4 regions of the Ensifer sp. LBL genome follow, and region 1 is predicted to be linked to each of the others. Evidence: riboswitches for the same ligand, from Rfam matches in the RefSeq annotation. Region 1 holds a riboswitch; each other region holds the start of a gene.

The links. A riboswitch is a leader RNA that binds a small molecule or an ion and turns the genes downstream of it on or off. The one in region 1 is predicted to bind cobalamin.
Region 2: linked by a shared signal. The riboswitch ahead of OKW20_RS22995 (ABC transporter substrate-binding protein) and the one ahead of OKW20_RS17720 (CbtB domain-containing protein) in region 1 are both predicted to bind cobalamin.
Region 3: linked by a shared signal. The riboswitch ahead of OKW20_RS02780 (aromatic ring-hydroxylating oxygenase subunit alpha) and the one ahead of OKW20_RS17720 (CbtB domain-containing protein) in region 1 are both predicted to bind cobalamin.
Region 4: linked by a shared signal. The riboswitch ahead of OKW20_RS12095 (DUF1636 family protein) and the one ahead of OKW20_RS17720 (CbtB domain-containing protein) in region 1 are both predicted to bind cobalamin.

What each region holds. Positions count from the first base shown of each region.
Region 1 covers NZ_JBNDJY010000004.1:373,942-380,951, reverse strand. The annotation lists gene OKW20_RS17735 (DUF1772 domain-containing protein) at 1-61, opposite strand, end outside; gene OKW20_RS17730 (NAD(P)H-binding protein) at 58-888, opposite strand; gene OKW20_RS17725 (TetR/AcrR family transcriptional regulator) at 993-1,685, shown strand; cobalamin riboswitch at 1,684-1,945, shown strand; gene OKW20_RS17720 (CbtB domain-containing protein) at 1,987-2,163, shown strand; gene OKW20_RS17715 (CbtA family protein) at 2,361-3,155, shown strand; gene OKW20_RS17710 (ferric iron reductase) at 3,197-4,051, opposite strand; partial or broken gene OKW20_RS17705 (glucoamylase family protein) at 4,072-5,415, opposite strand; gene OKW20_RS17700 (DUF1194 domain-containing protein) at 5,563-6,357, shown strand; gene OKW20_RS17695 (GntR family transcriptional regulator) at 6,471-7,010, shown strand, end outside.
Region 2 covers NZ_JBNDJY010000005.1:662,250-669,259, reverse strand. The annotation lists gene OKW20_RS23020 (hypothetical protein) at 145-609, opposite strand; gene OKW20_RS23015 (DUF1801 domain-containing protein) at 916-1,416, shown strand; gene OKW20_RS23010 (hypothetical protein) at 1,489-2,877, opposite strand; gene OKW20_RS23005 (DUF899 domain-containing protein) at 3,163-3,864, opposite strand; gene OKW20_RS23000 (ArsR/SmtB family transcription factor) at 4,038-4,361, shown strand; cobalamin riboswitch at 4,554-4,746, shown strand; gene OKW20_RS22995 (ABC transporter substrate-binding protein) at 4,897-5,913, shown strand; gene OKW20_RS22990 (FecCD family ABC transporter permease) at 5,910-6,962, shown strand; gene OKW20_RS22985 (ABC transporter ATP-binding protein) at 6,959-7,010, shown strand, end outside.
Region 3 covers NZ_JBNDJY010000001.1:561,234-568,243, reverse strand. The annotation lists gene OKW20_RS02795 (FAD-binding oxidoreductase) at 1-109, opposite strand, end outside; gene OKW20_RS02790 (L-threonylcarbamoyladenylate synthase) at 252-1,226, opposite strand; gene OKW20_RS02785 (DUF6656 family protein) at 1,304-1,903, opposite strand; cobalamin riboswitch at 2,221-2,421, shown strand; gene OKW20_RS02780 (aromatic ring-hydroxylating oxygenase subunit alpha) at 2,526-3,770, shown strand; gene OKW20_RS02775 (2Fe-2S iron-sulfur cluster-binding protein) at 3,772-4,866, shown strand; partial or broken gene OKW20_RS02770 (glycoside hydrolase family 25 protein) at 5,088-6,125, opposite strand; gene OKW20_RS02765 (BA14K family protein) at 6,499-6,951, shown strand.
Region 4 covers NZ_JBNDJY010000003.1:85,485-92,494, reverse strand. The annotation lists gene OKW20_RS12120 (mechanosensitive ion channel domain-containing protein) at 1-613, opposite strand, end outside; gene OKW20_RS12115 (DUF924 family protein) at 815-1,375, opposite strand; gene OKW20_RS12110 (FecCD family ABC transporter permease) at 1,468-2,535, opposite strand; gene OKW20_RS12105 (ABC transporter substrate-binding protein) at 2,539-3,492, opposite strand; gene OKW20_RS12100 (ABC transporter ATP-binding protein) at 3,489-4,292, opposite strand; gene OKW20_RS12095 (DUF1636 family protein) at 4,315-4,728, opposite strand; cobalamin riboswitch at 4,834-5,049, opposite strand; gene OKW20_RS12090 (RidA family protein) at 5,234-5,710, opposite strand; gene aspT (aspartate-alanine antiporter) at 6,199-7,010, shown strand, end outside.

The sequences.
Region 1 (7,010 bases):
CGGCCATCAGGCCGGAGCCGATCGCGGCGGCAAACGCCAGAGCGGGGATCAGGGGGATCATGCGGCAAGACTCCATACACCGGTTGCTGCGGTTTCCCGAGCGTAGGCTGCAAAGTCACGCGGACGCCGCCCAAGCACATGCTCGACATCGGACGTCAGGTTTGAATTGCGCCCGTCGAGCACCGAGGTGAAGAGATAGCGGATGAGTTCGACATAGTCATCAGGCACACCGTCGGCCTGCAAATGTGCCGCGAAGTCGGCAATCGGGATCGCCTGATAGGAGATCGGACGGTTGGCAGCCGCGGCGATTTCGGCCACGGCGTCGGCAAAGGTCATCAGCCGCGGGCCGGTCAGCGAATAGACCTTGCCGATATGGCGGTCGTCGAGAAGCGCTTCGACAGCGACGTCGGCAATATCGTCGCAGCTGACGAACGGCTCGGTCACCGTGTCCACGGGCAGGAAGACGGAACCGCTCAAGACACCCTCGGCGAGGAAGCCTTCGTCGAAGTTTTCGAAGAACCAGCTGCCCCGGATGACCGTCCAGTCGGCGCCGGAGGCCTGCAGCGCGCGCTCTGCCGCTTCCGCCTCGTCCTCGCCACGCCCCGACAGCAGCACCAGCCGCTTGACGCCGGCGCTGACGGCAAGGCTCGAGAACTTGGCGATCACCTCGACGGAGCCCGGCACCGCCAGATCCGGCTGGAAGCAGACATAGATGCGATCGACGTTTTCAAGGACCGGCGCCCAGGTCGTCTCTTCCGTCCAGTCGAAGGAAGGCGACGCCGAACGGGCACCGATGCGCACCGCGACGCCCCGCTCCCGAAGGCGCTCGGCCACCCGCCGCCCCGTCTTGCCGGTACCGCCCAAAACCAATGTGATTTTCTGAGACATCGTTTCCTCCTGAGGTTCCACCAACAAACATGAGTATCTCTCACATTTGCAAATGTGATAAATCCTCGTATTTTAGGAGTCAAGTCAAAATGTGAGCATTACTCATGATTTCAGATGCAAGCCCCGCCACGCTTCCCGCCGACGACGAGCCTGCGCTGCGCCGGACACCGAGCCAGAAGCGCAGTCGCGAGCGCGTCGAGCAGATCCTTGCCTGCGCGACGGCGCTCATCCAGGAAAAGGGCAGCGACGCCATGCGCATGAGCGAAGTCGCTGAAAAGGCTGGGATTTCGATCGGCTCGCTATACCAGTACTTCCCCGACAAGGCGGCAATCGTGCGCACGCTCGCCGAGCGCTACAATGCGGTCTGCAACGAGTGCATCGCGGCCGAACTGGCCAAGGTGACCTCGATCGCCGAGTTGCGCGACGCCTTCTCGCTTTTGTTTGACATCTATTACGAGATGTTCCTCGCCGAGCCGGTCATGCGCGACATCTGGTCGGCGATGCAGGCCGACAAGGCGCTGCGCGAAATCGACCTTGCGCAAAGCCGCGCCGGCGGAAAGCTGCTGGCCGATGTCTGGGCCCGGCTTGTGCCGGCGACGCCGCGCGAGGAAATCGACAGCGCCGCCTTCCTGATCATGCATCTCGGCGACTGCACCATGCGGCTTGCGGTCTCGGTCGATCGGGCCGAGGGCGACCAGATCGTCGAGGCCTACAAGCGCATGACCATCAAGGATTTTGTCGCGGATGGACCGCGCGGCGGCGCAGGCTCAATTGACAACTCCATGACAGAATCCTAATCATCTGGGATCGATTGGTTCCCGGGACGCGAACGCGTTTCGGGAGTAAACGGGAACGTGACGGATGGACCCACTCTGGGCATTCAAATCACGGCCGACCCCGCGACTGTAGAGCGACGTCGATCTGCCATTCCGGAGCGATCCGGAAGAAGCCACTGGAAAGGCCGCGAGAGGGCGGCCGAACTGGGAAGGCGAGGCAGACCGAGGGCATCGAGCCCAACGCCGTGAGCCAGGAAACCTGCCACTCGATGCGGGCATAGGGCCCAACCGGGAATTTCCCGATGCCATCACGGAGGTTGTCATGGCTACGTCTACCATTTCGAGCACCCCGCTCTCCCTCAGCGATCGTCTGACCGCTGGCGTCATCGCGCTCTTCATCGGCGCATTCCTCGTCTTCGGCGCCGGCCTTGCCAACTCGGCCGTGCTGCACGACACGGCGCACGACACCCGCCACTCCTACGGCTTCCCCTGCCACTGACCGATGCCTCGGAACGTCAACAACGTTCCGCATCGAACAATCTGCGGACCTGAACACATCCGGCCCGAGCCGGATGTCGGCTTGTGTGCATCCCGGTTTTTCCGGCGTGCGAACGCCATCCGCAGCACAGGCAAAATGGGAAGGCTCAAGGACCACGCCGCAGCGCGTGGCTTTTGTCGTTATCGAGGGATTTCAAGATGATTGTCAGAACGCTTCTGGCCGCGATCGTGGCTGGATTGATTGCCGGTGTCTTCATGACCGGCGCCCAGGAATTGCGCGTCACGCCGCTGATCCTGCATGCAGAGGAATTCGAAGGCGAGGCTCCGGCCCCCACCGAACAGCCCGCCGCCCAGCCGGGTGCGGCACAGCCTGCCGCGGAAAACCACGACCAGCATTCGTCGCTCAAGGCCGTGTCGCCGCTTAGCGCCTTGCTCGACGCATTGTCGCCGATCACACCCGCCTATGCCCATGAGGGCGAGCACGAGGAAGGCGGCATCATGTTCGGCATGAGCCGCTTCTCCGGCACGCTGATCGCGAACCTCGTCACCGGTTCCGGCTTCGGCCTGCTGCTCGCCGGCGTCAGCCTGGTGATCGGCTATCCGATCACGCTCAGGAACGGCGCGCTCTGGGGCGCCTGCGGCTGGCTTGCCGTGCACATGCTGCCGGCGATCGGCCTGCCGCCGGAACTGCCTGGCTTTCCGGCCGCCGAACTGGGTGACCGCCAGACCTGGTGGCTGGCAACGGTCGCGCTTTCGGCCGTCGGCCTTTATCTCGTCGTCCTGCGCGAGGAGATCGTCTCCAAGGTCGCGGGCCTCGTGCTGATCGCAGCGCCCCATGTCTACGGTGCGCCGCAGCCGCTCGACATCACCAGCAACGTTCCGGCCGTGCTCGGCGCAGAGTTTGCGGTGGCCGCACTCGCCACTACGCTCGCCTTCTGGATCGTGCTCGGCGTCGTCTCCGGCTTCATCAACGAGCGCTTCGTCAAGGCATAGTGGTCGCCGATCACGGATCGTCAGCAAGGCGACGGCGGGGTTCAGGCCCCGCCGTTTTGCATGAGATGCGCCGCCAGCCGCGCACGGCGATCTTCCGGCTCCAGCAGGACGCAGGTGTCGCAGAAGCTTCCGCCCTCCGTCTTGAAATAGAGACAGCAGCCGCAGCGGATCCGATACTGGCGTGAAATGTGTTCACCACTTGCCGGATCGACAGCCGCAATCTGCTCATAGCAAAGCTCATCAGAATAGAGCCGCGAGCCGGGCCGCTTGACGATCGCCAGCGCCTCGGCCATGCCGCGCGCCTCATCCCCGATCGCGCGGCCGATTTCGAGGAACGCGCCGGCCAGGGCATCCGCCGCGAGCCGCCACTGCGCCCCGCTCGAGAGGCCTGTCCGTGCCTTCAGGACTGCAATGACGGGTGCCAGATGAGCGACGAAGCCCTGTTCAAAAGCGCTGACGCCCTCCTCTCCACCCTTGCGCCCCATCGCCGGCGGCTGGAAGCGAAAATGATAGCGTTTGCCCGTGACTTCGGCACCACGGTGAAGCCGCGCCCAATCCTCGAAACGAATGCCGGCGACCTCCGGCTGCAGCCCGGCGCCGAGATGGAACGCGCCGAGGACCACGCTCAGCTGACGGCTATAGAAGGCGATCAGATGCGCCGCGCGGATCCGGTCGGTCATGCCGACCCCGAAGAAATCCTGATAGGCGAGCCCCGCCTCAAGGCCAGCGCTGCCCGCAGCCCAGAAGTCGCCCGGCGCGCTGAATTCGCTGGCCGCCGGCCCGAACGAGACGGCAGCCTCCGGAAACTGGGCACGCAGACGGTCGGCGACGGCCAGCGCCTGCGGCGCAAATGCGTCCGCGATCGCCGCTGTCGGCCGGTGGTCGTTCAAGCGCATGCCGTCTCCTTCGCCCATTCTCATCCCTTGGCGCTGGATGCGGGCGGATTGCCACGCGCACCCTCCCCCTGCCGCAGCCAGCCACCGTCGAAGCCCGCTCGTTGAAGACCAAGGCGGATCGCCGGTATGCCGCGCATCAGCGTCCAGACAAGGCCGCTTCGCCAGTTCTCGATCATCATGACAACGAGGCCCTGGTCAAGACCGACGACCCGCGCATCGATCCAGCCCTCCGGCCCGCCGCCACCGAGGCTTGGGTTGAAGCCGCCGGGAAAGCGCCCCTCGTTCAGAAGCCCCGGATAACTCTTCGCCATATGCACGAGGGAGGCCTGCGCCGCCTCAGGCTCGAACGGCAGGCAGGCAAGCGGCGCCCAGGGCACGAGCGTGCCGTCATCAGGGCCGTAGGGCGCGCCGCGGTTCACATAGCCGAAAAGCCGCTGCTGGCGCCCATCGCGAAGCCGCAGCCGGCCGCGCGGCGCATGGCAGGCGCTGAGGCCCCACAGGTGTTCACCATATCCGGCAAAGCGTCCGGGATTGGAGCGCGCATGGTCCCGCTGCAACTGGATGGCGCGCCGGGTATTTTCGAAATAGTCCGTTCCCCGCTCCCGCATCGGCCGGTCGGCCAGCCCACGCAGATCGAGCCAGGCCTGCGGGAAGAGATGGATGAAGAGCGGCGCCGCATGCAGGTGCGGCCGGCCCTCGACGGGGATCCAGTCATGGCCCTCGGCATAGGCCGCATAATGCTCCGGTTCGATCGCATGCTCGGGCGCGCCGAGTGCCAGCATATAGAGCAGCAACGCTTCGCTATAGCCCCGCCAGCGATGTTTCAAAAACCGCCCCGGCGGCCGCCAGCCCATCGTCAGCGTATCGCCGCGATTGAGCGCCCAGCGCCAATCGACCCGAGCATAGAGCCGGTCAGCAAGCGCACGGATCTCGCCTTCGACCGCGTCGTTCCGACAGAAATAGGCGGAAGCGGTCAGGACGCCGGCGATCAACAGCGCCGTATCGACCGTTGAAAGCTAGCTCTGCCAGGCGCGCTCGCCGGTCCGCATGTCGAGGAAGTGGTAGTAGAAGCCGCGATAGCCGGTCGCCTGCCGGTGGCGGGACTGCGGGCTTTGGGCAAGGAAGCGCAGGGTCGCCACCACGCGCCGCGCCGCATCGCCGCGCGAAAGCCAGCCGCGCTCGACGCCGATCGGGTAGCAGGAAAGGCCGAAGCCGGTCGCGGCGATACTCGCCGGCGCGCCCGGCAACGCGGTGTCGGCGATCAGCCCGGTGACCGGATCGGATTGTTCGAGGAAATAGCCGAACGCTGCCTGCTGCAATCGATCGATCTGAAATCGCTCGGTATTTTCGCTTCGCTGCTGCATCCCGCCTTTCCCGGTCGGCATCCGGGCTCATGCATGACCCGGCAAAATCACTCTTTAGTGAAGGCCAACTACACCCAAACGGTCGCCGAAATCCAATCTTGTGTTACAGTCTTCTAATCTGACCGCGCGCAATGACTGGTTGAAGCGATGTTGAGCGTGTTGGCGTTACTCCTTTCATTGAGTGGTGGCCCGAGCCCATCGACCGCCGAGGCGACGAATGTCGACGTCGAACTGATCCTGGCGGTCGACATGTCCGGCTCGATGGATCTCGACGAGGCCCGCATCCAGCGGGCCGGCTATGTCGAGGCGTTGCGGCACCGCGACTTTCTCGATGCCGTCGAAAGCGGTCAGCTCGGCCGCATCGCGATCGGTTATTTCGAATGGGCTGGAACGGTGAACGAATCCTCCGTCGTCGCCTGGCGGGTGATCGACACCGCCGCCGACGCGGATGCCTTCGCCAAGCTGATCGAGCAGCGCCCGGTCGGCACGCGGCGCGGCACCTCGATCTCCAACGCCATTACCTACGGCACCGCACTGATCGATTCCAACGCGTACAGCGGCGTGCGGCGGGTCATCGACATCTCCGGCGACGGGCCCAACAACATCGGCCCGCCGGTGCTTCCGGCCCGCGAGACCGCGATCGCGCGCGGCATCACCATCAACGGGCTCGCGATCCTCATCCGCCCGTCGGTTTCCACCGGCCCGCTCGACCAGTATTATGCCGAATGTGTCATCGGCGGCCCCGGCTCCTTCGTGCTGCCGGTGCACGAGCCCGAAGATTTCTCCATCGCGATCCGCCAGAAACTGGTGCTCGAAGTCAGCGGTCTGCAACCGCCGCCGACGATACGCTATGTCGATGCCTTCCCGGCCCCCGACTGCCTGGTCGGCGAGAAACTGCGGCCCGGCTTCCTCGACCGGGTCTATCCGGAACTCGACAAGTAGCCTCGCCCGACCTGAGGATCATGCGCAATCCCACGCAACCTTTGCGCGTCAGATTGTCGTTTCCCTTCGCCTCGTCCGACGATAAGATAGCGCGTTGCTTCGCGGATCGATTCATGTCCTTGACCACCACGCCCCATCAGGCCGAACTGGCCACCGACATCGGCAGTCAGCATATCCGCGATACGTTGCGCGATGCGATCGTCGAGCGGCGGCTTGCGCCTGGCACCAAGCTTTCGGAAAGCGACGTCGGCGAACTCTTCAATGTCAGCCGCACACTGGTGCGCGCCGCTCTGCAGGCTTTGTCCTATGAAGGACTCGTCAACGTCGAGAAGAACCGCGGTGCTTTCGTCGCCCACCCGTCCATCGACGAGGCGCGCCAGATCTTTGCGACCCGCCGGCTGATCGAGCCCGGTGTCGTGCGCGCCGCCGCCGCCCGGATCGGCAAGGCGGAGGTGTCAGAACTCAGACGCATGCTGGCAGCCGAGCGGCAACTGACCGAACAGCGCGGCCAATCGGCCCGTCGTGCGGAGATCAAGGCATCGGGCGATTTCCACCTGGCGCTTGCCGACCTCTCCGGTAACGCGATCCTGCGCCGCTTCATGGACGAACTCGTCGCCCGCTCCTCGCTGGTCATTGCACTCTACGGACAATCG
Region 2 (7,010 bases), on a different contig from region 1:
TGCCGGAAAGATGGCGTCCGGTTTCCGCAACGGTTGTGCCGGTTCTAATCGGAGAGCTTCGGGATCGGGCAGGCGTTGTGCTGGTGGAGCGCGAACGCGCGGACACGACTGCAACCGCAGCCGTGTGGGCGGAAGCCGCCTTTTTCAGCCCAGGCGGGCTACGGCCATTCGGGCATGCTCATAAGGACTGTAGCACTCGGATCCCTGCAGGCGCGCGACGATGGCTATGGGATCCCAGATCGGCTTCGTTTGCGCCGTGAAAAGATCGGCAGACAGATGATGATCCTGTGCCTTGAAGTGGCCGTCGCGGACGCCGTTCTCGATGATACCTCCGACGATGCCCTGAAGCCGTCGGAGATGTTTGCGGGGGACCGGTCGATCGATGGCGAGAAGCAGGGCTTCGCGGCGAGGCGATGCGGCCGTCAACACGTGCAGGCTCAGGAAGTGCAGGCTGAGGCGGTGCTGGTCGAGAAGGTGGTCGACGAGCTTGTCCGGCGCTTCGACCGGTCGGCGCGCGTTCGCCGTTGCAACGGCAATCCGTTCTTTCAGCACCCTGAGAATGACGGCATCAAGGTGGTGTCCGGCGGTCAAGGTGTTGATGGAGAGCACGCTCGAGATCCCGAATGGTGGCTCGTGACGAGCCGCTGCTGCACATGTCCGGGATCGCAGGGATCCCGACCGTCTGCATGCCATGACCCTACGGCGATGGAGAGATGCCGTGCCGATTGCCAATACTTGGCGAAGCGTCTTGCGGATCGAGTTGCAGTCCGCAACGCAGCTGAAGCTGGAGGTTCATCCTTGACCAATGCATAGCTGGATGGCTATGTGTCGTGCATAGCCATTCGGGTATGGACTCCGTGACCGTGTCGGAGGATCCGACCCGCGACGAACTGACGGAAAAGTCGAGGTCCGCGCATGTCTGAGAAGAAAATCGGAAAGAACGCATCGAAAGCTGCTTCCGCTGCGCCAAGGGCAACGAGCGGACGCAAGACTCCGCCGACAAAGTCGGCCGATGGCGTAGTCCTCCTGACCGGCGGCAACCCGCAGATCGCCAAGGGCTATGGAGACGCCCCGATACAGCAATACATCGCTGCGATGCCGGGATGGAAAAGCGATCTGGGCAAACGTCTTGACCGGCTGATCGTTGAGGCCGTTCCCGGTGTCGAAAAGGCGGTCAAATGGAACTCTCCCTTTTATGGCATGGAAAAGGATGTCTGGTTCCTCGGCTTTCACTGCATGACGAAATACGTGAAGGTCGCTTTCTTCCGCGGCGCGCAGTTCAGCCCCATGCCGCCCGGCACGTCGAAACAGCCGGATGTGCGCTATCTCGACATCTATGAGGCCGACGAACTCGACGAGGCGCAGTTCCTGGACTGGGTCAAACAAGCCAGCGAGCTGCCGGGCGAAAACATGTAAAGCGTCGCCGCAGCGCGAATCCGCCGCCGCCCGGAATGGCCGGGCCCGGCTTGCTTCCCCACAAGCGGCACCTTAATCGGCGTTGCCCACCATGAGGACCTGCATGACTGTGGCCATTGCAGGGTCGGTGCCGGTGGCATAGTCGGCAAAGCTCGTCGAGCGCGGGATGTCCGGCTGAAGCGGGCCTGCCGGAACGTCATAGGCGTAATTCAGGAGGAAACAGGTCCTGATCTCCGACAGGCTGCATCCATGCTCCCAGTCGTGATAGGCCGTCGAATAGCGGATGGTGATCTTCGAGTTCGGCAAAACCGTGCGGCCGCCTTCACCCCAGAACTGCAGCCGGTCTCCCATCGGCTCGCCGACAAGAACTGTGCGCGTCCCGCCGAAATGCCTCAGGCGCGCCGCCGTGCTGATCGCCGCCGAAAAGGTGTTTGCGCTGGTCAGCACAAACAGCCGTCCGTCAGGCGGCAGGATGGCCGGGAGCCTTTGCGAGAAATCGGCGGTCAATTCGTAGTTACCGCCATTGTTGAACCGCAGATCGACGACTGCATTGCGTATGGGCTTTTTCTCCGCTTCATCCAGCATCTTGGCGAGCCCCTGCGACAGGCCTTCCGGCGCTCCATCCCTGATGCGGTTGATCTGGACATAGAGCAGATCGGGCAAGGGATAGTGGTGCCAATAATTGGCGTCGGGGCGCGTGAGATAGGCCGGCAGCGTGACGTCGTCGAGCACGTGCTGCCACCCGGCGTCGCGACCGGTCTGCGACAGGGGACTGAAATCGCGTCGAGGCCAGACATGGGCGTTCAACGGTTCCGGCGCGCCGGGCGTGGCAAGAAGAGGGATCTGCGCGACGTTTCCATCCTTTAGGCGGATGAGATAGGCGCTTTCCCGCGGGCTTTCGGCAAGGCCGGCTGCATGGAGCAATTCCGGCGAAATCGCGACATTCGGGACGAATTCCCTGGCGAGATTGGCGGGTCCGCCGAAATGGGGCCGCAGCGCATCGACAAAAGCCTCCGTCGCCCGTCCATTCACTTCAAGGATCTCTCCGCCCAGAAGGTGCGATTGGTCGCCTGTCGCTGCGATCACGAACAGGCCTTCGGCAAACCAGCCGAGCCGGATCGGAACCGCATTGAAACTGTGGCCACCGACGAGGCCGACGACGCTGGTGTGCCCATTGTCTGCGATGGCGACCGCCTTTGCTGCCGCCATCGCCAGGCCGGCGCGGTCGAGATCGTCGGCCCGTTGTTCGATCGCATCAAGGGAGCCCGTAAACGCTGCCTGGGCGGCTGGCGAGAAGCTTCGGTCAACCTCGATCAGGCGCCGCAGATGGGCAAGGTCCTGCCTGTTGCGTTCCAGTTGCGAGGCTGCGGCCGGAAAGTCGCTCCGGGGATAGGTCTTCAGCGTTGGGTAGAGAATGACGGCAAGCGGCGCGACCACCAGGAGAAGCAGGGCGGCCAACATGATCGATGCAATCCGAACGCGTCGCCGCCAAAACCTCTTGCCGCTCGGTGCCGGACCGTCCTTGCGGTTTTGCGTCGCGTTTCCCATCGATTGCCGCCCCCATCGGCGCGCCTCTTAGAAGCGCGATCCATCCCCACGTTCGGCGCTCCGTGCCGGGCCGGTGGCATCCCTTCACCATTGCCGCGATCCCTGTTCGGGTTCGCGGCAATGACGCAGGTCTGGCGATCGGCCAGACAAGACGTAGGAGCGGTGGCTCGACAATTCCATGTTCGCCGCCGCGGAAAATCAGAAGGCCGGTTCGGTCCCGTATTCGTCGTGCCGCCGGTTCCAGACATAGGGTTCTGTCTGCGGCCATCCCGCAGGAGAGGCTTCCCATGTTTCCTGTCGACCGTAGGGCGTCAGATCCAGATAGGTCCACATGCTGCCGAGATACTCCACGCCACGCGCACCGTTGAAATAGGTGCGGTAGATATGATCGCCGTCCCTGAGGAAGACGCTGACGCCATGGCGCTCGCTGGTCCTTGTCGGGTCATCCGGATCGGCGACCGTGGCTCCCATGTCGTGGTTGAAGTCGCTCGCCATGGAAGAGTACCAGACCGGGTGCTGCCACTGCATCCGGGCCTGGTATTTCTGCAGCGTCTCCAGCGGCGCGCGCGAAATCAGCACGATGGACGTATCGCGTGCGTTGAGATGCGCCGGATGGGTCATCGCGTCCACGACCCAGGAGCAGCCGTCGCAGCCCGCCTTCCATCCGGGCGCGAACATGAAGTGATAGACGATCAGTTGCCGCCGTCCGTCGAAGAGGTCGGCGAGGCTTACCGTGCCTTCGGGCCCCTCGAACGAATAGTCCTTGTCGATCCTGACCATCGGCAAGCGCCGGCGCTCGGCACTCACTTCATCGCGTGCGCGGGTGAGTGCCTTCTCCCTGGCAATCTGTTTTTCGAGTGCGGCTTGCCACTCGTCCATTGAAGCGATTTTAGGCAGCATTCTCAATCATCTCCCTTTGGGGCGGTTTGCTTGGAGGTGTCGGCGCAAGGCTGAACTCCGACCGACGGAGTCCAGCCATCAGGCTCGGTTGGAGTGCTCGCGAAAGCTCGCAAACCCGTCTCATCGGCGCCGTCTCCGTTGCGTCCGCTTTCAATATGTTGTAAAAACATAACGTGTCAAGCAAGCAGGACGAAGATCTGGTTTTCAAGGCATTGGCTCACCCGCGCAGGCGGGCGATGCTTGATCGTCTCAAGGGCGAGGCGCAGACCACGGGCATGCTCTGCGCGGCCTTTTCAGACATGGATCGCTGCACCGTGATGCAGCATCTGAACGTGCTGGAGGACGCCGACTTGATCATCGTCAGGCGGGCAGGACGCGAGCGCTGGAACTATCTCAATGCGCTGCCGATCAAGCACATTCACGACCGCTGGATCAGCGACTATGCCGCCCATGCCGTGGCCATTCTCGACAGGCTGAAGACTGGCCTCGAAGGGTAAGTCTGAAGATGGTGTGAATTACGGATCACTTAAACAGTATTCATTTGCGTATAGTTTTCGACAATCGGCAATGTTCTCCCTATTTGCGGGGAGTGATATTTAGTGAAATTACGAGACGCGAAAGAATTTCTACCTTTCTTGGCAAGTGGTTTCGAAAGCGCCGCTTTCATGCTTGCGCTCCACTCGTTCGTTGAGTAGTGAATTCTCGTCGGTTTCCGAAAGGAAATAACAGGGAATTCGCCGCGGCTCGCCGCGAAACGAAACTGCCCCCGCAACTGTAGGCGGCCAGTCCTCTCTCGAAAATGCCACTGGACGATGGTCCGGGAAGGCCGAGAGGGAGCCAAGACCCGTCAGTCAGGAGACCTACCGACACCTGTAACTGAACAAGCCGGGCGGGGTGTCCGGGGAGGTTGTCGATGTCGTTGGTCGCGCCACAAGTGCCGGCTGTCGATGTTCTCTTGAACATCGGTTCGATCATTGCGTCCTGGCTCGTCCCCTCCGATCCGCGCGATCAAAAGATCGGAGACAATGTGCCATGACCGCTTCGCGTTTCCTGCTTGCCGCCTCTGGCTTCGCCTTCTTCGCCACCGCCGCTGCTGCCGAACCCACCGCCTATCCGCTGACCCTGGACAATTGCGGCGAGGCGATCACCTTCGACAAGGCGCCGGCGACTTCGGCGACCGTCGGGCAGGCGGCAACCGAGGTTCTCTACTCGCTCGGCCTCGGCGACAAGGTTACGGGCACGTCGGTCTGGTTCAATGACGTGCTGCCGGAATTTGCCGAGGTCAATGCCAAGGTTCCGCGCCTGGCGGACAACGACCCGAGCTTTGAAAGCGTCGTCGCCAAGAAACCGGGGCTCGTCGCCGTGCAGTTCGTCTGGCACGTCGGCCCCGAAGGGATCGTTGCGACCCGAACCCAGTTCCACGAAGTGGGAATTCCGACCTATGTCCTTCCGGCCGACTGCGTCGCCAAGGACAACTCGGTGGGTGTGGACGGCACGCGCAGCGCGCTCTTCTCGACTGCCAGCATCCATCAGGGCGTGCGTGAACTCGCGCAGATCTTCGATGTTCAGGACAAAGGCGAGGCATTCGTCGCGGAACTCGCCAAGCGTGAGGCCAACGCCATCGAGCAGGCCAAGGCGCTCAATTTGAAGGATGTGTCCGCGGCCTTCTGGTTCTCCAGCGCGGAGATGGACATCGATCCCTATGTGGCCGGCCGGAAGGGAGCGCCTGCCTACATGATGGACAAGCTCGGCATCCGCAACGTGGTCGGCTCCGACGAGGAATGGCCGGTCGTCGGTTGGGAAACGATCGCCAAGGCCAACCCCACCATGATCGTCATCGCCAAGATGGATCGCCGGCGCTTTCCGGCCGACGACTACCTGAAGAAGATCGAGTTCCTGAAGACCGATCCGGTTGCCAGCCAGATGGACGCGGTGAAGAACAACCGCATCGTCGTCATGGATGCGCACGCGATGGACGCCACGATCAGAACGGTCGCCGGCATCGAAGTTCTCTCCGCTGCGCTTAAGGATTTCGGGTTGGCGAAGTGAAGACCGGCCTCTCGCGGCGCGCCCCTGCTTCCCGGCTTGGCCGGGCAGCCACGGGGACATTGGCTCTGTTTGCCGCCGTTCTTTCCGGAACCTGCATCGGCGAAACGCCGATACCCGTCTTGACGGTTCTCCAGACCTTGGCGAACAAGATTTTCGGCGCGACCTATGGGCTCGATCCCATCGATGTCGGGATCATCTGGAACTACCGCCTGCCGCGGGCGATCGTTGCCGCCTGCTGTGGGGCGGGCCTCGCGGTTTCGGGCATGGTGCTCCAGTCCCTCCTGCGCAACGCCCTGGCGGATCCCTATCTTCTCGGCATCTCCGCCGGCGCCTCGACCGGCGCAGTGGCCGTCACTGTCGCAGGCCTCGGCGCCGGCGCGGTCTCCATGTCGCTCGGCGCCTTTGTCGGTGCCGTGACAGCTTTCCTGATGGTGGCGATCCTCGCTCGTGCCGCCGGTGGCGGGGTCACCCTGCGCGGAACAGGGCAGATCGTGCTTGCCGGCATCGCCGGATCGCAACTCTTCAACGCGCTGACCTCTTTCATCATCACCAAGTCGGCCAATGCGGAGCAGGCGCGGGGCATCATGTTTTGGCTGCTCGGCAACCTCAGCGGTGCGCGGTGGCCGGACGTCTGGCTGGCCGTGCCCGTGGCCCTTGTCGGGCTCGGCGCCTGCATCTGGTATGCCCGTGCGCTCGACGCCTTTTCCTTCGGGGCGGAATCCGCCGCCTCGCTCGGCGTGCCCGTGCGGGTCGTCCAGGTGGTGCTGATCGGCCTTACCGCGCTGGTGACGGCCGTGATGGTCAGCATTGTCGGCTCCATCGGCTTCGTCGGGCTCGTGATACCGCATGCGGCCCGTTTCCTGGTTGGTGTGCGTCATGGCCGGCTCGGCCCGGCAACCGCCCTCATGGGGGCGGTCTTTCTGATCGCGGCGGATATCCTGTCGCGGACGATCGTTCCTGGCCAGGTGCTGCCGATCGGCGTGATCACCGCCCTGGTTGGGGCACCGGCCTTTGCCCTGATCCTTATCCGCGGGAGGCGCCGATCATGATCCTGGAAGCACGCGATCTCGGCTGGTCCGTCCGCGGCAAGGCGATCG
Region 3 (7,010 bases), on a different contig from region 1:
GCGATTCGACGAGATAACGCGCCTTGTCCGGTTCGGCCGTCAGCACGTTGGCGCTGCCGACGATGTCGGCGAAGGAGGCGATGAGTTCGGGAGAGGGAAGGGTGGTCATGGGCCTCACTTCGTGTTGCGCCTGTGCGCTATCGGATCGGTCGATCTGAGGATGTGATCCTCGGTTCCTGGTCGGCGGCGATCATAAGCGCAATGGGTGCCGTTCGGTGAGGGCGGGTGCGCGGAAAATGCCGCACGCCATCTTACCCTCGTGGTGCGGCTGCCCGCTGCAACCGATCGATGATGGCTTCCCCCAGCCCGTCCGAAGGGATCGGCCCGAAGGCGATGGTCTCTGCGCCGCTGGCATCCGCCCGCTTCATGTAGTCGAAGAGATTGGCGGCGGCTTCGCGCAGATTGCCGGTCGGGCTGAGGTCGAGAACGACGGCCGCTCGTTCCTCGCCGGCGATCCGATTGCCGCCGAAACGGATCAAGGCTTCGCCGGCATGCACCTCGGCGGCATCGAGCCGGACGGCAGCGCCGGGCGCATAGTGCGAGGCGAGCATGCCCGGCGCCTCGATCGTCGCTCCTGCCGTCTCCGGCCGGATCACCGGACGGTCGAGCAGGCGTTCGATCTCGGCGGCATCGAGGCCACCCGGCCGAAGCAGCCGGATCTCGTCGCCATCGACCTTGATGATTGTCGACTCAAGGCCGATTTGGGCCTGGCCGGCGTCGAGGATCAGCTTGAGCCTTTCACCGAGATCGGCCTCCACATGGGCCGCACTGGTCGGGCTGATCTTGCCCGAGGTATTGGCGCTGGGCGCAGCCAGCGGGCGTCCGAAGCGGGCAATCACCCGGCGCGAGAAGCCGTCCGGCATGCGGATGCCGAGCGTGTCGAGGCCGGCGGACGCCAGCGCATGAACCGTGCTGTCGGCGCGCTGCCGAAGGATCAGCGTCAGCGGGCCGGGCCAGAAGGCGTCGGCCAGCTGCCGGGAAACCGGATCGAAGTGCACATGGGCTTCGGCCATCGCCATGTCGGAGACATGCGAGATCAGCGGATTGAAGCGCGGGCGCCCCTTCATCTCGTAGATGCGGCTGATCGCATCAGGATTGGTGGCGTCGGCGGCAAGGCCGTAGACGGTCTCGGTCGGTATGGCGACCGGTTCGCCTTCGGCAAGAACGGCGCAGGCGCGCGCGATCGCGCGGTCCGGTTCCCTTTCCGTATCGATGATCTCAGCCATGCCGTTTCCTTTCCGACGCTTCCTTAACGGACGCACCGGAAAAACAGAACGATTTTCTTTGAAGCAACCGGTTCGGCTCAGAGGCTGCGGATGATGCGGCGCAACGCGTCGTCCTTGGCACCGAGCATCAGCACGTTTTTCAGCGCGACCTTGGGATCGTCGGTGCGAAACAGCAGACCGTTGTCACGAAAATTGCGGTTGATGACCATTTGGCCGGCTTCCGCGCCCGGTTCGATGGCGACGGCGAAATACATGCGCGAATAGCCGGGCTGGATGCCTTCGAAAAAATGCGTCTCATGGCCGAGGTCGCAGTAGAAGTTGGCGAAGTAGAAGGACCAGGTGATGTCCTTGGAGGGCGTGACCGGCGTGCGCGCCGCCGTCACGTGACAGTAGCCGAGATGCGGCCGGCCGACGAGCGTGCGGTGGAAGATCATCTTCGGGAACTGGATCGAGGTGTGAAAGCCGTTGATCCGCTTATGGGTCGTGTCGCCGGCGGTGTTGAGCTTCTTGCCCGTCCTGTCCGCAACTTCCTCATAGCTCAGGTAGCGCCGTTCGCTCGGCACCCATTGCCTGCGATTGATCCGGCCCGTGCGCAGGAATTCGGTATGAACCGCCGTCTTCGGCGGGATTGTCGGCGGCGCCTCGGCTGCCGCGTCGTAGTATCTCAACTTTGCCATGATCGTCAGCGCGCCATCTGCCTGCCTGCAGGACCTCTCTCGTCCGCCGGCTAGGCTAGCGGCTCATGGTTAATGAATGATTGCCTCCTGGCTGCATCATGAGCGTTCCCTATCTGACGGGATGTCGCAAACGGGCGAAGCTTTCCCGCGTCTGCGCCGCCCGCGCCGCAAAAGGCGGCAAATGCCCAAGACGTGGGCTATCTATATGTTTATAGTGTAAAAAATCTATGACAGGCACCGGTGATGGCGGTTTTTCCCGTGTCGTCATTCTGGAATTGGATGTCGCTATCCGGCAGCTGCCAGGGCGGTTTCCGCGATTACATATCCTTACTCAAGGTGCCGTCTTCGAAGAGAAGTCGGAGAATTGGGAAGCCGGTCAAATCCCGGCGCTGCCCCCGCAACGGTGGTGGAGCGAAAGCCTCGGCAAAGGCCACTGGACGGTTCGTCCGGGAAGGCGCCGGGCTGGTCCGAAAGGACGGCTCCTGAGCCCGGAAACCAGCCTTGACGGACATAACCGTAACAGGTTGCGGCGGGCAGCCGGATCGGAGCCTTAGACGCATGGGCGTGCGCCCGTGCGGGTTCCTGTCCTGCCTCTCCGAAACATGGCGCATGAGGACAGGACATGGACACCAGAAACGATATGCTGCGAAAGCTGAAGGGTCGACGCGACGGCTACAGCCTCGATCGGGCCTTCTACATCGATCCCGACTACTATCGGCAGGATCTGGAAAACATCTGGTACAAGGATTGGCTGTTCATCGGCCATGACTGCGAGATCCCGCGGGCCGGCAATTACTTCACCGTCCAGGTCGGCGACTTTCCCGTCGTCATCACCCGTGACCGCCAGGGCACGATCCGCGCCTTGCACAATTCCTGCCGCCACCGCGGCTCCCGCGTCTGCACGCAACAGAAGGGCTCGTCGGCAAAACTCGTCTGTCCCTATCACCAATGGACCTACGAGCTCGACGGTTCGCTGCTGTTCGCCCGACAGATGGGCGAGGATTTCGACAAGGCCGCCCACAGCCTGAAACCGATCCACTGCGAAACGGTCGGCGGCTACATCTTCATCAATCTTTCGGAGAACCCTGCGGACTTCGCGGCATTTCGCGAACTGGTCACGCCCTATCTCGCGCCGCACCGCCTCGGCGAAACCAAGGTCGCCTTCGAAAGCACGATCATCGAAAAGGGCAACTGGAAGCTCGTCTGGGAGAACAACCGCGAGTGCTACCATTGCGCCGCCAATCATCCAGAACTCTGCCGCACCTATCCGGAAGCCCCGACCGCGACCGGGGTGCAGGGCGCCAAGGATGATCCCGTGATCGCCGAACATTGGGCGAAATGCGAGGCCGAAGGCTTGCCGAGCGAATTCAGGATGTCGCCGACCGGCCAGTTCCGCGCCGCCCGCATGCCGCTTGTCGACAATGCCGAAAGCTACACCATGTCGGGCGCGCGCGCCGTCAGGCGGGCTTTGTCGGCCGATGTTTCCCAGAGCCAGATCGGCACGCTTCTGATGTTCCATTACCCGACCACCTGGAACCATGTGCTTGCCGACCACGCCATCACCTTCCGCGTACTGCCGCTCGGGCCTGAACTTACCCAGGTGACGACGAAGTGGCTGGTCAACAAGGATGCGGTCGAAGGCATCGATTACAATCTCGAAGAACTGACGCATGTCTGGACCGAGACCAACGATCAGGATCGCCAGATCGTCGAGGAGAATGCCTTCGGCATCCGCTCGCCGGCCTATGAGCCCGGTCCCTATTCGCCCGAGCACGAAGGCGGCGTGATGCAGTTCGTCGAGTGGTACTGCAAGTTCATGGAGCAGCGCCTTGCCGGCGACGCGGCTCCGCTTTCAAGGGTCGCCTGACATGCAGATGGCCTCCTCGTTTCACCATTTCGACGCGCTGCATGTCTGGATCGACCGGCAGCAGATGCTCGAATGCACATCGGCGGTGGTCGAGACCGCCGATGTCATGACCTTCACCTTCCGGGCGGAAAAGCCCGCCTGGTTCCGCTATCTGCCCGGGCAGTTCGTAACGCTCGAACTGCCGGTCGCCGACGAGCCGGTCATGCGCACCTACACGCTGTCGTCGACGCCGTCGCGGCCGCTTTCAATCGCGGTCACGGTGAAGGCGCAGGCCGACAGCATCGGCACCCGCTGGATGTTCGACCATCTGAAGCCGGGCATGAAGCTCCGGGCCTTCGGTCCGCTCGGCGATTTCAGCTTCGTGCGCCATCCCGGCGACAAGTACCTGTTCATCTCGGCGGGTTCTGGCGTCACGCCGATGATGTCGATGACGCGCTGGATGGCGGACTGCGTGCCGGAGACGGATGTGACCTTCATCTCCTGCGCGCGTCGTCCGGAGGATCTGCTGTTCCGCTCGGAGCTGGAGGTTCTGGCGACGCAGATGTCCGGGCTGAACCTCGGCTTCATCGTCGAGGGGCATGAGGCCCGTCACGGCTGGCACGGGCTTCGCGGCCGCATCGATGGCGCCAAGCTGCCATTACTCGCTCCGGATTTCATGGAGCGTACTGTGTTCTGTTGCGGCCCAGAGCCCTTCATGCGCGGCGTGCGGGAGGTGCTGAAATCGGCCGGTTTCGACATGGGCCGCTATCACGAGGAGAGCTTCCAGCCGGCGGCGGCACCCGCCGCGGAAGAGATTGCCGTGCGCGCCGGCGGTGGCGACGACAGCGAGGTCCAGGCCGCCAAGATCGCCTTCACCATGAGCGGCAAGGAGGTCGAGGCCAAGCCCGGCCAGACGATCCTGCAGGCGGCGCGCGCCAATGGGGTGCGCATCGGCGCTGCCTGCGAAGGCGGCATCTGCGGCACCTGCCGGGTGATGAAGGTCGCGGGCGAGGTCGAGATGAACCACAATGGCGGCATTCTCGACGACGAGATCGACGAGGGCTACATCCTCGCCTGCTGCTCGCGACCACTTGGCGACGTCCAGATCGAAGCTTGAGGGCGTCAATGCATGTCGCGAGAAGTGCGCCGCGGTCTTTCAGCAGCGACGTGCATAAAAGATGAGAGCTTAAAGCCTGGCGCGAGATCCTTTTTCACGCGACAGGCTTAGGGCGCGTTGCAGGGGATCGGATTGGCCGAAACGCTTGCCGGGGCGTCGGTGCCGGTCGTCGTTTTCGGGCATGCGCCCTGGGCAGCTTCATTGCCGGCAATCGCCACCTGCAGGGCGCGCTCTTGGCGGGCGAAATCGATCGAGCCGGTCACCATCATGTCGACGCCGCTGCCGACGCCGCTCGCAGCGTCGGCGCGGCTGACGAGCAGCGGCTCGCTAAAGATCGCAGTCGCCCGTGCGACCGCCTGCATGCCCGTTCCCCGCTCGGCTTGGGCGACGAGCATCAGCGGCAGCGGCTTTTCCGGCAGCAAGGCGCCTTGTGCCCAGATCGCTTTCAGCGCCGGCGGCGACATCGCCGCCACATTGACGTCGATGTCGTCAAGCGTTCCCGGCACGCGGTAGGGGCAGCGGCGCTTTCCGCAGTTGATGCCCGAGGAGAACTGCCACAGCGCGTAACTGTCCCAGTTGCCCATCGGGAAAACCTGGCGGATATCCGGCTTGTAGCGGGCGTACCAGAGCGGCAGACGCGACAGCAGCCGGTGCTCGGCCCGGTGCGCGGCGATGTATTTGGCGGTGATGTGGTTGGTGTAGAGGATCGGGTAGCGCCCGGTCCGGGTCTTGATGTGCCCGGCGAAGATGGCGGCGTCCTCGAGCGACATGTACTTGTCCGGGTCGATGCCTTCGAGATCGAGCACCATCAGTTCGTCGTCGCGCGGCTCGGCGTAGTCGAGGAAATGGTTTGCCTGGTCGACGGGGTTGCCCGGACGGGCGAGATGATAGGCGCCCCAGAGCAGTCCGTGCGAGCGGGCAATCATCCGGCGGGTCTGGTAGAGCTCGCGGCTGACGGCGTATTTGCGCCACATGGTCTTGCAGTGGTTGAAGGTGTCGCCGTTGTGGTCGCCGGTGCAGGAGAAGCTTTCGGGCAGGCCGTCGGAGGCCTTGGCGATGAAGCCGGAAATGCGCTTGTCGCCAAGCATCGTTTCCCAGTCGATGCTGTTCATCTCATAGGCGTCGACGATGATGGCGTTCGATTTGGTCTTCCAGGGCTCCAGTTCACCGGCGCGTGCGATCGCCGCCGCGAAAGCCAGACCGATGAAGGTCGCGAGGCGCAGAATCATCCCTGTCGTGGAGATACACCGCTTTGCCATTCTCTGAGATTGCCGACAGTATCGTTAACGCATCGTAAATCCCAGCCCCCGCGCGGACTGTGCGGGAGCGGCGCGCGAATGTATACCGACCTGCAGCTGTATATAAGCAATTGCTTTCATGGTCGCGGCAGGTGGTCGATGATGCGGCAAGGCGCGCCACGGCAACGGGTGTCGGCCGCGCGGGCTGATCCCAAAGGACGCGGAAGATGGAACAAAACCGGTGACTTATGCGTTATCGGTCGATTTCGGATTTCCCGGCTGAGGGACATCCCCGGATCGGCCTCGGTCGGGGTGAAATCATGGAAAAGGTTGAAATGTCGCGGCATCCCGAAGCCGGGGGCGCGCAACATGCTTTCGGTGATGGAGGGATTTGATGAAGAACGTGCTGAAGTCCGGGATGGGCCGGTGGTTTTCCGTGGTCGTTGCGGCGGCCGTGCTGGTGACGTCGGCTGCCCCGTCGCAGGCCTTCACGCCGACCCCGCCGCGCGTCGAGCGACAGAACGATGTGGTCAATGTCCAGTATCGCAGACCGGGCATGGAGCGTCGCGGCGGCTATTATTACTACAACGGCTACCGCGGTTATAACTACCGCCGTCCTGGCTATCGCTACTACAATGGCTGGTGGTATCCGATGGCAGCCTTCGGCACCGGCGTCATCATCGGCGGAGCGATTGCCCAGCCGCCGCGCTACACGCGTCCTGCCCCCGTTTATGGCAGCCGCCATGTGCAGTGGTGCTACGACCGCTACCGCTCATACCGGGCCTACGACAATACCTATCAGCCCTATGGCGGCCCGCGCCGCCAGTGCTATTCGCCCTACAGCTAAAGGGGAGGCAGGGCCGGGCGCTTCCGCTCCTGGCCCTTTTTCGCCTGGGATCACATGAG
Region 4 (7,010 bases), on a different contig from region 1:
TCGCAGTAATGGCGTTGGACAGCTTCGTCGCCTGCACCGACAGGCCTTCGGCCTCTCCGGTCAACGCGTTGATCGCACCGCGCTCGGCCATCAGCCGCTTGCGTTCGGCGGTCACGATGTCGGCTTCCGGCGGCTGCCCCTCGGCCGGCGGATCGCCGAGTTCGGTGAGCCGCGCCTTGATTTCGTCGAGGCGCGGGCGGGTCGAAACCGAAACGCCGATGATCTGCTTGGCAAGCGCGTCGACCTGAACCTTGAGGTCGGCAAGAACGATGTCGTCGTCCTTGGCCTTCTCGACGCGGTCGGTCAGCCCCTTCAGTTCCTCGCCGGCCTTGGCAAGCTGCTCCGCCGCCTGGGCCTGGGCCGGCGGCGTCGCATCAGCCGGCACGGCGTCGGCCGCCGGCTGGGCATTTTCGGCCGGCTGGGTGGCTGTCGCTGCAGGTTCGGCGGTACCGGGGGTCGCGCCGTTCTCGGCTGGCTGCCCCTCCTGCGCCGGCTTGCCGGCAGCGGGCTGGGTGGCGGTCTGAGACGTTTGCGGCGATTGCGCCGATTTCTGGCCCCCTTGCGCGTTTGTCTGTGCGGTTGCCTGTGCCGGTTGCGCCGCCTTCTGGGCCATGACCGGGCCGCCCACGGCAAGCGCCAGCAGGCAGACGAGAATGGCGGGCAGTTTTCCGACAGAACGCAATTTCATGATCCTTGCAGATTGAGACCGTGGCCCGGAATCGCTCCGGCCGTCTTCACGTTTCGATGTGAATACGAAAGACGGCGGAAAGATGCAAAGAACGGCGATAAATCGTCGCCGGCGCCCGCTTTCCCGTTAAAAGCCGGCGCCGGGCTGCGCCAGATAGGCAAGTTCGGCCTCCGTCGAGCCGCGCGCCAGAAAGGCGTTGCGATGCGGGAAGCGGCCGAACTGCTCGATCACCTCGCGGTGCCGGATGGCATAGTCGAGATAATCGGCATCGCCGAGCTCGGTAAAGAGCTTCACCGACATGGTCTGGTCGGTAAGGTTTTCCGAGTGCTCGAAGGGCAGATAGACGAAAGCGCGCCATTCCGGCTTGATCGCCATGTCAGCGCCGGTGCCGACGGCGAGCTTCGCCTCGTGCAGCGCCAGGCAATCGGTGGCAAAGGCGAGCGGCGTGCCGCGAAACATGTTGCGCGGCATCTGGTCCAAAAGCACGATCGCCGCCAACCGGTTCTCCGGGCTCGCCCGCCAGGTCTCGTCGACGCCCCGGGCCAGCGCCAGGTGCGACGCCTGGAAGCGGCGGATGCAGGCCTGGTCGAGCTCGTGGCTCGTCCCGAACCAGTCGTCATAGGTGAGTTCGCCAAACCAGAAGTCCAGAACGTCCTGCGGCGTGCAAATGTCAGCTTCGTTCGCCATATGCTCCTCTTGCGGCCCAATCGCCGATCGCCCGGCCCCCGCTAACACATAGGCCGGAACCGGCCCTTGTCCATAACTTGTTCCTACCCGCCTTACGCGCGTCGCTTCAGGATGGCAATGAAGGCGATGCCGCCGACGAGACCGGTGACGACGCCGATCGGCATGTCCTCCGGCGCCATGATGACGCGGGCCGTCAGATCCGCAAGGATGAGCGTCAGCGCCCCGAAGAAGGCCGAAAGCGGAATGACCCTGACGTTGTCGCTGCCGGCCAGGAGCCGCACGAAATGCGGCACCATCAGCCCGACGAAACCGATCGCGCCGGAAAAGGCGACCATCACCCCGGTCAGAAGTGCGGTGACGACGAACAGCGTCAGCCGGAAGCGGCGCACGGGAATGCCGAGCGTCATCGCCGTTTCGTCGCCCATGGCGAGCGCATTGATCTCGCGCGCCCGGATCATCAGCCAGGCGAGCGAGACGAAAAGCACCCCGCCGGGATAGACGAGCTGCGACCATTGCGCCAGGCCGAGGCCGCCGAGCATCCAGAAGATGACCGTGTGGGTCGCCCTCGGATCCCCGAGAAAAATCATGAGGTTGCCGACGGACGTTAAGACGAAGGCGACCGCGACGCCGGCGAGCACCAGGCGGTCGGCGCTGCTGCCGAGCACGCGGGAGACGTAAGCGACCAGCACGGTTGCGAGCAGCGCGCCGGCAAAGGCAAAGAGCGGCACCGTGGCAAGGCCGAGGATCATGCCGGTGTGCAGCAGCGCCACGATCGCGCCGAGCGCGCCACCGGAGGAAACGCCGAGCAGATGCGGATCGGCGAGCGGATTGCGCGTGACCGCCTGCAGCACGGCGCCGGTCAGCCCCAGCCCAGCCCCGACGAGGCCCGCCAGCATCACCCGCGGCAGGCGCACGTCCCAGACGATGCTCTCGCGGCCCGCCGACCAGAAGACCTCGACGCTACCGGGCGAAATCTTGCTCGCGATGATCGACCAGACGGTTGCAACCGGGATCTGCGCCGAGCCGAGCGATACGGCGGCCGTCACCGTCAGGAGAAGCAGCAGCAGGCCCGCGGCAAGGCCGAAACCGCTGCGGGCCACCCGTTGAGACGCGGCACGCGAAACCGCAACGGTGTCAGCCGACGTATCCTCAGCCAGCATCGGTTACAGGCCTTCGCCGTGAAAGGTCTTGGCGAGACGGGCGATGGCGTCGATGTTGCGCGGGCCCGGCGTTGCCTCGACATAGTCGAGCACGACGAAGCGATCGTTCCTGACGGCATCGACATTCTTGAATGCCGGATTGGTCTTCATGAAGGCGATCTTGTCCTCGGCCTTCACCTCGCCGTAGTTGACGATGACGACCACTTCCGGATTGCGCTCGATCACCGGCTCCCAGGAGATCTCCACCCAGCTCTTGTCGACATCATCCATGATGTTGGCGCCGCCGGCAGCCTCGATCATCGCCGTCGGAATGCCGAAGCGGCCGGACGTGAAGGGCTTTTCCTCGCCGGAATCATAGACGAAGACCCGTGTCGGCTTTTCCTTGCCGGCATTCGCCTTGGTGATCTCGGCAAGCTGGCGGCGGTAGCCGTCAACCAGCGTCTCGGCGCGATCCTCGACGCCGAAAATGCGGCCGAGATTGAGAAGATCGACGAACATGTCGTCCATCGTTGGCTTTGCCTTGGCCATCACGTGGATGCAGGATTCGGTCAGCTCGTAGACGCCGATCTTGAAGGGCGCCAAGGTTTCGGGCGTGACCTCGCCGCCGACCTTCATGCCGTAGTTCCAGCCGGCAAAGAAGAAGTCGGCGTCGGCGTTGAGCAGCACTTCCTTGGTCGGATACTTCTCCGAAAGCTCCGGCAGTTCCTTGACGCCTTCGCGCAGCTTCTCGTCCAGCGTCTTCCAGCCGGAAACGCCGGTATAGCCGACCATGCGATCCTGGAGCCTCAGCGCCAGCATCATCTCCACCAGGTTGACGTCGTTGGCGATCGCGCGTTGCGGCGCGGCGTCGAACGTCACCTCGCGGTTGCAGCTCTTGACCGTGACCGGATAGGCGAGCGCCGGCGTGGCGGCGGCCAGCACGAAAAGAAGGGAAAATGGGGCAATATTGATCTTCATGAAATAGATCCCTGTCGAGGAAGTGAAAAGGAAAAGCGGGCGCCGCCGGCGGAAGCATTGTGAACGGTGGCAGTGACGCCGAAGGCGGCCGAAAGTTCGCCGGGGCTGAGCACCTCTTCGGGCGTGCCGAAGGCCGTCAGCCGCCCGGCAGTCAGGATCGCGACGTCGGTCGCAAACTCGGCGGCGAGATTGATGTCGTGCAGCGTCGAGACGATCGTCAGCTTCAACGTCTGCAGCAACTCGAGGATTTCGAGCTGGTGACGGATGTCGAGATGGTTGGTCGGCTCGTCGAGAATGATGATGCGCGGCTCCTGCGCCAGAGCGCGGGCAATCAGCACACGCTGCTTCTCACCGCCCGAAAGTGTGGCGAACTGGCGACCGGCCAGATGCGCGAGATCGAGATGCGCGAGTGCATGCTGCACCCGATCGCGGTCGAAATCGCTCCAGCCGCTCAAGCCTTCCCGCCGCGGAATGCGCCCCATCATCACGACGTCGCGCACGCTGAAGGGAAAGTCGCCGGGCATTTCCTGCAGGACGACGGCGATCGTCCTTGCTGCCTCGCGCGCCGAGATCGACCAGAGATCGATGCCATCGACCGAAACACGGCCGGCATTCGGCTGCACCGCCCGGTAGAGGCAGCGCAGAAGCGAGGTCTTGCCGGCACCGTTCGGCCCGAGGATCGCAAGCCGGCTGCCCGCCGCGATCGAAAAGCCGATGTCCTTGACCAGCGTCAGCCCGGCGCGCGGCCCCCAGTGAAGGCCCTCGACCTTGAGTGCCGCTCCCGTTGCCGTGCAGCTCATGGGTTGATCCCTCCCTGCGCCGTCATTGGAAGTGCCCGCCGAGGTCTTCGGAAACGAGCATCGCTGCGGGGATGCGGGCAAGCGTCTTGCCTTTCAACCCGCGTGGCCGCTCGGCCGCCCGCGTCATGCCATCGCCACGCTCGGCATAGGTTGTGGCAAAGCGTACGAGATCGTCGATGTCTTCGTCCGGCGAGACGTCGCCGAAGAGATAGGTCGCCTTTCCCGTCGCCTGGAAGGCGATGGTGCAGGGCCGCGTGCAGGCCGCCATGCACACCGTGCCGGCAATCGAGAAGTCACGATCGAGCGGTGCGCCGAGTGCAGCGATGCTGCCGCTCAGCCGCTTGATCAGCTCGGCGCCGGGCGCGCAGGGGCCACCGGTGAAGCGGCAATCGGTGCAGACCGTTATCTTGTGCTGTCGGAAATTCGGCTCAGCCATTCCTGCCCTCCGCCGGACTGACGGCAAGAGATGGCGAAACGGCAGAAGGACGGATAGCCGTCGTGCGAAAGCCAGTTCTTTTCCATCGGAACACCCCGTCCGTTGTGGTTGATCGGTTCGATGGCAGGTCTCCTGGCTCGCGGGTCGTGGCGCATCCACGTCTTCCCGGCTGATCGCCAGTGACATGGTGTGAATGCGCTTTCCGCTCACAGTTGCGGGGGCAGCCACGGTCTCGGCCCCATCAGGGTCGTCCGTTCCGTGTTCCCTTTTCAGCCGCCTCCGCATTGTCGCGGACGCAGCACCATCACCGCCTTCCTCGCATGTTTCGACGGGGGAGACAACCGCACGGCACAGGCGGGAAGGATCTATCAACATGCGGCGTATCGTCATGCGCAGTTTGTTATTAAATAACATTACGTCGCGCAAGCCGAAAATTGAGCGTCGGACACGATCCGACGCTCAACAGCCGAAATCCGCCGTAAGGCCGACAGACGGCCGTGACGCCTCAGAACTCCGGCGGAAAGAGCTCGGCCGTCAGCGTCACCGCCACCGCGGCGTTGCCCGGCAGGTTGCGCACGCCGCAGACGGAGCGGATATGGCCGGCCCTTTCGCCAAAGGCGGCAGCCAGAAACTCGGAGGCGCCGTCGAGCACCTTCGGGTGGTCGAGGAAATCCTCGGTGCAGGCGACATGCCCCTCCAACCGGACGATCTGGCGAATGCGCTCGAAACGGCCGAGATGTTCGTGGATCTGCGCCAGCGCATTGAGCACCGCCAACTCGGCCGCCTTGCGCCCCTCGTCGATCGTCACGTCGCGCCCGAGCAGCCCCGTATGCACGAAGCGCCCGTCGAGCAGCGGCCCCTGCATCGAGACATGAAGCATCTCGCCCGCCTCGATCACCGCGCGATAGGCGCCGAGCGGCTTCGGCGGCGTTGGAAGCTGAATGCCAAGCGCCCCCAGCCTACGGATAACCTCATCCATCATTGCTCCCCCTCCTCGTCATCTTACGAACCGGCCGCGCTTGCGGAGACGATACCGCTTTCCATCTCGACCCTTCGAAGTTCTGTCGCCCCTATCGCAAGCAGTAAGGCCCACCGTTCCTTGCGCCTCCAGCCGTATGTTCAAGCATAGCCAGGAGAAAACGCCTCATGCCTCACGTTGCGAGATAACATTACGAATTACAACACCAGAGTTGAAGTGCCGGCGCGACCCGGCCGCGCGCATCCGTGTTTCGATCGCATGCGGCGGACGCATCGCGGCGCCCGCCAGGCGCGCACCCCAAGTAAAACCGCTGAAATGTAACATACGTTACGCTCACGTAACCCTATGCCGGTTGAGAATTTCGACGACCGAAGCGACAATTGCCGGGATTAAGATTGGGCATCGACAAGATCCGAAAACAAGCTCAACTTAGCCGCGCAGATCCCGAAATGAAGTGATGGCAACTCAACTTTCTGAAGGGAATAGCAGCAGTGAATCCCATCGATTTTTTCGTCGACACGCTTCGGACCTATCCACCCGTCGCCGTCTTCCTCGCGCTTGGCATCGGTTTCCTCATCGGTCCGATCAAGGTCGCGGGGTTCAACCTCGGCAATGTCACCGCCACGCTTCTGGCCGGCGTTCTCATCGGGCAGTTGGGCATCCAGGTTTCCGGTGACCTCAAATCCACCCTGTTCCTGATCTTCCTCTTCGCCGTCGGCTACGGCGTCGGGCCGCAATTCGTGCGAGGCCTGAGCACCGATGGACCGAAACAGATCGCCTTTGCGCTCTCCGTGCTGGTGCTCTGCCTGATCGTTCCCTATCTCTGCGCGCTGATTGCCGGGCTGCCGCTCGGCTATGGCGCCGGCATGTATGCCGGTTCGCAGACGATCTCGGCTGCGATCGGCGTTGCGACCGACCAGATCAATTCGCTCGGGCTGACGCCGGAACAGGCCAAGACCTTTGCCGACCAGATCCCGATCGCCTATGCGGTGACCTATATCTGGGGCACGATCGGCTCGGCGATCATCCTCGCCCAGCTCGGGCCAAGGCTGCTCGGCATCGATCTGCCGGCCGCCTGCAAGGAATATGAGGCCAAGCTTGGCGGCGGCACGTCGAGCAGCGAACCCGGCATCACCAGCGCCTACCACGACTTCGGTCTTCGGGCCTACCGGATCGATGCGGCAAGCGGCCTGACCGGGACGCCGGTCAAGAACCTGCTTCCCGGCATCCGTGTCTATGTCGAGCGGGTCCGTCGCGGCAGCGAGATCATCGAAGCGGACGGCAACACCGTGCTGCAGCCGGG